DNA from 3 places in the Alkalihalobacterium sp. APHAB7 genome. Region 1 is predicted to be linked to each of the others. Evidence: riboswitches for the same ligand, from Rfam matches in the RefSeq annotation. Region 1 holds a riboswitch; each other region holds the start of a gene.

What was found. A riboswitch is a leader RNA that binds a small molecule or an ion and turns the genes downstream of it on or off. The one in region 1 is predicted to bind S-adenosylmethionine.
Region 2: it holds a riboswitch for S-adenosylmethionine, as region 1 does, so the genes downstream of both, metK (methionine adenosyltransferase) here and ACNSTQ_RS03450 (homoserine dehydrogenase) in region 1, are expected to answer to the same signal.
Region 3: it holds a riboswitch for S-adenosylmethionine, as region 1 does, so the genes downstream of both, ACNSTQ_RS11465 (methionine biosynthesis PLP-dependent protein) here and ACNSTQ_RS03450 (homoserine dehydrogenase) in region 1, are expected to answer to the same signal.

What each region holds. Positions count from the first base shown of each region.
Region 1 is NZ_JBLWFS010000002.1:218,179-220,450, reverse strand. It holds gene aspS (aspartate--tRNA ligase) at 1-888, shown strand, start outside; SAM riboswitch class I at 965-1,076, shown strand; gene ACNSTQ_RS03450 (homoserine dehydrogenase) at 1,261-2,272, shown strand, end outside.
Region 2 is NZ_JBLWFS010000005.1:148,724-150,995, reverse strand. It holds gene ACNSTQ_RS07610 (hypothetical protein) at 347-790, shown strand; SAM riboswitch class I at 890-1,001, shown strand; gene metK (methionine adenosyltransferase) at 1,190-2,272, shown strand, end outside.
Region 3 is NZ_JBLWFS010000009.1:122,101-124,372, reverse strand. It holds gene prsW (glutamic-type intramembrane protease PrsW) at 1-497, shown strand, start outside; gene ACNSTQ_RS11470 (hypothetical protein) at 520-684, shown strand; SAM riboswitch class I at 929-1,035, shown strand; gene ACNSTQ_RS11465 (methionine biosynthesis PLP-dependent protein) at 1,128-2,234, shown strand; gene metC (cystathionine beta-lyase) at 2,251-2,272, shown strand, end outside.

The sequences.
Region 1 (2,272 bases):
GACGTAATGAAAAACTCACAGTTCAAAGTGTTCGCAAATGCAATCGCTAACGGCGGAATTGTAAAAGGCTTAAACGTAAAAGGGGCGGCTACAAAACTAACTCGTAAAGAAATCGATGACTTAGCACATTTTGTAGCCATTTACGGTGCAAAAGGTCTAGCTTGGCTGAAAGTTGAAGAAAACGAGTTAAAAGGGCCAATTGCAAAATTCCTAAACGAGGAAGAGGTTGCCGGCATGCGTGAAGCGATGAATGCTGAACCCGGTGATTTATTATTCTTTGCTGCTGATAAGAAACAAGTTGTGTATGATAGCTTAGGTGCACTTCGTCTTAAATTTGGTAAAGACTTAGACTTAATAGACAAATCTAAATTCAATTTCTTATGGGTGGTTGATTTCCCACTTGTTGAATTTGATGAAGATGCTAATCGGTACGTCGCTCTTCACCACCCATTTACTAGTCCAAAAACAGAAGATCTACATTTGCTCGATACAGATCCAGGTCGAGTACGTGCAGAAGCATATGATCTTGTGTTAAATGGATATGAGCTTGGTGGAGGCTCCCAGCGTATTTATCAACGTGATGTACAAGAAAAAATGTTCACTGCTCTTGGTTTTTCTGAAGAAGAAGCAAAAGAACAATTTGGTTTCCTTTTAGATGCCTTTGAATATGGTACACCACCACACGGAGGTATTGCGTTAGGACTAGATCGCCTCGTTATGCTTTTAGCAGGCCGTAGCAACTTACGTGATACAATTGCTTTCCCTAAGACTGCAAGTGCAAGTTGTTTATTAACAAATGCACCAAGTTCGGTTAGTGAGGCACAATTACGTGAGCTGAACTTATCTATTGTTCCGAAAAAAGAGGAAGAAAAGAAAGTTCAAGTCTAAACTTTAAGTTGACAAAAATAGAATAGTCGCATTATAATCATAACTATTAAAATTCAAAAATTAATTGCAAAAATAAAACTTATCACGAGAGGCTGAGGGACTGACCCGATGACGCCCGGCAACCGGTTTGTATGCCAGACAAACAAAGGTGCTAATTTCAGCAGAGCGATTGCTCTGGAAGATAAGTGGAGGCGTTTTAAAAAAACCTTTCCCTTATCGGAGAGGTTTTTTTATTTGTGTACACATAAAAAAATAAACTAGTTCGGGTAGCTGTTTAAACAATACAGCCAGAACCAAGTAATAAAAATGAACGGCAGTGTGGAGGAGTTAACTAAGGAGTAAAAAAGTGTTTTATATAAGGAGGAGCTTGGGATGTTACATGTTGGGGTTATCGGTTTCGGAACAGTCGGTTCTGGTATTTATGAGCGGTTACTGAATTCAAAAGAAGAACTACAGACCATTTTTCAAAATGAGGTTCAGGTGACAAAAATTCTAGTGAAAGACGATACAAAAGATCGTGGTTATACGCATGTAAATGCACTTATAACAAGTGATCCAAATGAGTTTTTTAATCAACAGTACGATGTTGTATTTGAAGCAATTGGTGGAGTTGAGCCCGCTAAAGGTTATATTGTGAAGCTCATGCAATCAGGTACATCGATTATTACAGCAAACAAAGAATTAATTGCTAAGCACGGTAAAGAGCTTGAAGAGCTTGCTGGCCATTACAATGTTTACTTAGGGGTTGAAGCAGCTGTTGGCGGTGGAATACCAATAGTAAATAGCTTCAAAACGTTATTTTCTACAACACCTATTCATTCTGTGACCGGAATTTTAAATGGGACAACAAATTATATTTTAACGGAAATGAAAGAAAAAAATCGAACGTTTGCTGATGTGTTAGCTGAAGCGAAAGAGTTAGGTTATGCCGAGGCTGATCCTACAGATGATATTGAAGGATATGATGCTCTATATAAAATCCAAATTTTAAGTCGTCTGGCCTTTAACTCATGGCCAAATGAAACTAACTTTTCCTGTAAAGGAATTAGTGTCATTGAGGAGGAAGCCATTAATTTTGCGGAAAGAAATGAATTAGCCATAAAATTGATTGCCAAAACATCTATCGAAAATGGAGTGATTCGTGGATTTGTATCGCCTTCATTCGTGGCAAAAGATCATCCACTCTATAATGTGAACGGTGTTACGAACGGTGTTTGTATTGACGGTGAAACAATTGATCGTATTACGATGTGTGGTCCAGGTGCAGGAAAGGATGCAACAGCTAACAGTATGGTAGAAGATTTTGTTCTACATGAGCAATTTCAAGGGTTTAGTCGTCCCTTAAGGCAACAATTTAACGAAACAGCCAACGATGGAATGAGTG
Region 2 (2,272 bases), on a different contig from region 1:
TGTTGAAATTAGTATAACACATTTTACTAAATAGTCTATACTATTATTTCAATTTGTGTGCAAATAAGTTGAAAAATTATGTGTCTATTTATAATGGGGTCTACTATATAGGAAGTTTCTTTATAGGTTTACATCTTTAAGCGTTTTTTATAGGTATCTAATTGTTAAGCCTGTTTATATAATTGTACCATTCTTATTCGAATTCTAACTTTAAAAAAAGTTACAATATCAATTTTAACAGCTCTTTTGAAATAAGGAAGCCAGGTGGACAAAAAATTAGGACACTAATAGTGCTGTACCCTTTTTTTTTATGTTGCATAGTATAGAAGGAAAAGGAGGGAGTGCAGTGGACAGTATTTCAATAATGGACCTTGCGACCGTTTCAGCTGTCGTTGCTGCATTAGTTACGGTTGTAGGAAATGCTTTTAATATTGATAAAAAGTATCGTGCATTGCTGGCGATCGGCGTAGCCTGTCTATTATGGTTTATTCCAAGAGAATGGGGAAACGAAGTGTTAGTTGCTTTGGTAATTGGGTTAACGGCAAGTGGTGTGTACAGTCAAGTCAAACCGAGAGATAACCAAAATGAATTATTAAAAATGCAAATGCGGGAAGAAATTAGAGAAGAGCAGGATCAACAACGGCAAAATCAGATGAATTTAAGTCAAAACCAAAACATGAGTTATTATCAAAATAGTAATCAACGTCAAAACCGTCTTCCAAACCAAAGCCAAAATGTAAATCAAAATGTAAATCAAAACCATAACCAAGATATAGATACTCCTTATTAAATCCATTTTTTTATTTTGTTTTTTTTCGACTTTTTAGATGTCAACTAGCAACTGTTGACATCTTTTGCTTTGTAAGTTATGATATGTCGCGAACGGATACTCTTATCCCGAGTCGGTGGAGGGACAGGCCCGAAGAAACCCAGCAACCAACACCAGTTAAAAAAGGTGAAAAGGTGCTAACCTGCAAAGCGAATGCTTTGAAAGATAAGAGGTTAAAGGTGATAAGTCTAACCCTTTTCCTCATGAGGAAAAGGGTTTTCATGACTATACATGTCTTAAATTTTACTCACAATGGTGAGGGAATGAGTGCCGTATCAATATTTAACACATTTTAAGGGGAAGCTACTAGTATAGGATTGTATTCACTCTAAAAGATGTGTAAAAGGAGGATACTGTTAGATGGTAGAAAAGAAAAGTCGTCGCTTATTCACTTCAGAATCAGTGACAGAAGGGCATCCAGATAAAATTTGTGACCAAATTTCGGATGCAATTTTAGATGCAATCTTAACAAATGATGCGAATGCACGTGTAGCTTGTGAAACTTCAGTAACTACAGGGTTAGTACTTGTAGCTGGTGAAATCACGACAAGTACATACGTTGATATTCCGAAGATCGTTCGTGAAACGGTTCAAAATATTGGTTACACGCGAGCGAAGTATGGTTTTGATTCTGAAACATGTGCAGTATTAACTTCAATCGATGAGCAATCAGCAGATATTGCTCAAGGGGTTAACCAAGCACTTGAAGCTCGTGAAGGCCAAATGTCAGATGAAGAAATTGAAGCAATCGGTGCAGGAGACCAAGGGTTAATGTTTGGTTACGCAGATAATGAAACGGAAGAATTAATGCCGCTTCCGATTTCTTTAGCACATAAATTAGCTCGTCGCCTAACAGAAGTACGTAAAGATGAAATTCTTCCTTATTTACGTCCCGATGGAAAAACGCAAGTAACAGTGGAATATGACGAGAATGGAAAGCCTGTACGTATTGATACAATTGTTATTTCGACTCAACATCACCCTGAAGTATCGTTAGAGCAAATTCAGCGTAATCTTAAAGAGTATGTCATTAAACCGGTAGTACCAGCTGAGTTAATTGATGACGAAACAAAATACTTCATTAATCCGACGGGGCGTTTCGTAATTGGTGGACCTCAAGGAGATGCTGGTTTAACAGGGCGTAAGATTATCGTTGACACGTATGGTGGTTATGCTCGTCATGGTGGGGGAGCATTCTCAGGTAAGGATCCAACAAAAGTTGACCGTTCTGGTGCATATGCTGCTCGCTATGTAGCTAAAAATATCGTCGCTGCTGGTTTGGCAGACCGTTGTGAAGTACAACTTGCTTATGCCATTGGTGTCGCACAACCAGTATCTATCGCTGTTGATACGTTTGGAACAGGCAAAGTATCAGAAGAAGTATTAGTCGTACTTGTTCGTAAACACTTTGACCTTCGTCCAGCTGGTATCATTAAAATGTTA
Region 3 (2,272 bases), on a different contig from region 1:
TCATGGTCATTCAATATGCATTTGAAGTGGAAGGTGTATTTACCTCGGAGTTTACGATTGCTTTTTTCGGGTATGCGTTTACTGAAGAGTTCTTTAAATGGTTTCTCCTTTTTTTCTTTGCGTATAAGCATGCAACTTTCAATAAAACATATGATGGTATTATTTACGGGGTGTCTATTTCGTTAGGGTTTGCTTCTGTAGAAAACTTTTTTTACCTAATAGCAAATGGTCTAGAAACAGCTTGGCTTAGAGCGTTATTTCCTGTAAGTAGCCATGCGTTGTTTGGTGTAATTATGGGATATTATCTGGGGAAAGCGAAGTTTTCAAAAAAGCGGCGTAATCGTTTTGTACTCCTTTCTTTATTTCTTCCCATTTTACTTCACGGAAGCTATGATTTAATATTATTAACAATGGACAGATATATTCACATTACGATGCTTTTATTTATGATTGGCCTTTGGACGTTTAGTATACACAAGGTGAAAGTGGCAAACTAGATCGAGTGTTAGGGGTGTAAATATGACTGAAAACACAAGATATCGTGTCGTAATTCGTTGTCAAAAATGTGGTGAAAAGTTTATTCTTCGAGGAAGCCGAGCAAAAGACGGTAACTATGAAACAGGGTTTATACGTTGCGTCTGTGGTAATGAAGATGACTTACAAATAGATGTAACCCCTGAATAAAAAGAAAAGCGGAAGGGGCCTGCTTATCGGCGACAAGCGCTGGAGGACCAACAAAAAGTGTCCCGGTTTTGGACACGTTTGATGGGCCGAAGTGACCTCGAGCCGATGGCCCCTAGAGCTAGACAAAAAGAAAAGCGGAAGGACCTCTTGAAATAAATAAAGTAATTCATATAAAACCTATTGCTTTTTTCGCGCAATTCATGTAATTTAATAACAAGTGAAAATTGAAAATTGAAAATTGATTTTCTTATCAAGAGAGACGGAGGGAATGGCCCGGTGAAGTCTCAGCAACCAGCTGTATTTATACAGTCAGGTGCTAATTCCAGCAAGCGATAGCTTGATAGATAAGAAGAAGTTTAACCAAAAGAAATTGTATTCTTAACCTTCTTCTTAATTTATAAGAGGAAGGTTTTTTGCATTGATAAGAGTAGAGGAGAGGTACGATGAATAAAGAGCAGCTAGAAACAAAACTGGTACAAATTGGGAACAGGCAAGATGAACATACAGGTACAATCAACACTCCTGTTTATTTTTCAACAGCCTACCGCCATACCGGAATTGGGGAATCAACTGGTTTTGATTATTCAAGAACAGGAAATCCAACAAGGTTGGTGTTAGAAAAAGCAATTGCTCAACTCGAGGCAGGTGATCAAGGGTTTGCCTGTAGTTCGGGTATGGCTGCCATACAAACCGTGCTTTCTTTATTTGAGCTAGGAGATGAAATCTTGGCATCAAGTGATTTATACGGTGGGACGTATCGTTTGTTTGAAAATGGGTGGAAAAATTGGGGGCTGTCATTTGTTTATGGAGACCCAAGAAACCTAGAAGAATTTGAACAATTAATCACTGAAAAGACGAAAGCGTTATTTATAGAAAGTCCAACTAACCCGTTAATGCAAGAAGCTGATTTATCAGCGCTAGGCCAAATGGCTAAAAAAAATAATTTGCTATTAATTGTCGATAACACGTTTTATACACCTCTATTACAGCAACCGATAAATGATGGTGCTCATATTGTCATTCATAGTGCTTCTAAATACTTAGGCGGACATAATGATGTGATTGCAGGATTGATTGTTGCTAAAGGTGAAGAGCTTTGTGAACGAATTGCCTATTACCACAATGGCATAGGAGCTATTTTAAGCCCATTTGATTCGTGGTTACTCATACGAGGAATGAAGACATTAACTCTACGGATGGAGCAACATCAAAAAAATGCACGTGAAATAGCTGTTTATTTAGAAGAACATCCTGCAGTAACTGAAGTTCTATATCCTGGACGCGGTGGAATGCTTTCTTTTCGTATTAAAGAGGCAAAATGGGTGAATCCGTTCTTACAGCAATTAAAGTTAATCTCGTTTGCCGAGAGTCTTGGAGGAGTTGAAAGCTTAATGACGTATCCGACGACACAAACCCACGCGGATATGCCGGTAGAGGTGCGAAATGCAAACGGGGTGTGTGACCGTTTATTGCGTTTCTCAGTAGGAATTGAAAATTGCCAAGATCTTATCCACGACTTAGATCAGGCCTTTAACCATGTAAATTCATAGAGGGGATGTAAAAAAAATGAGTGAACAATTTTCTTTTC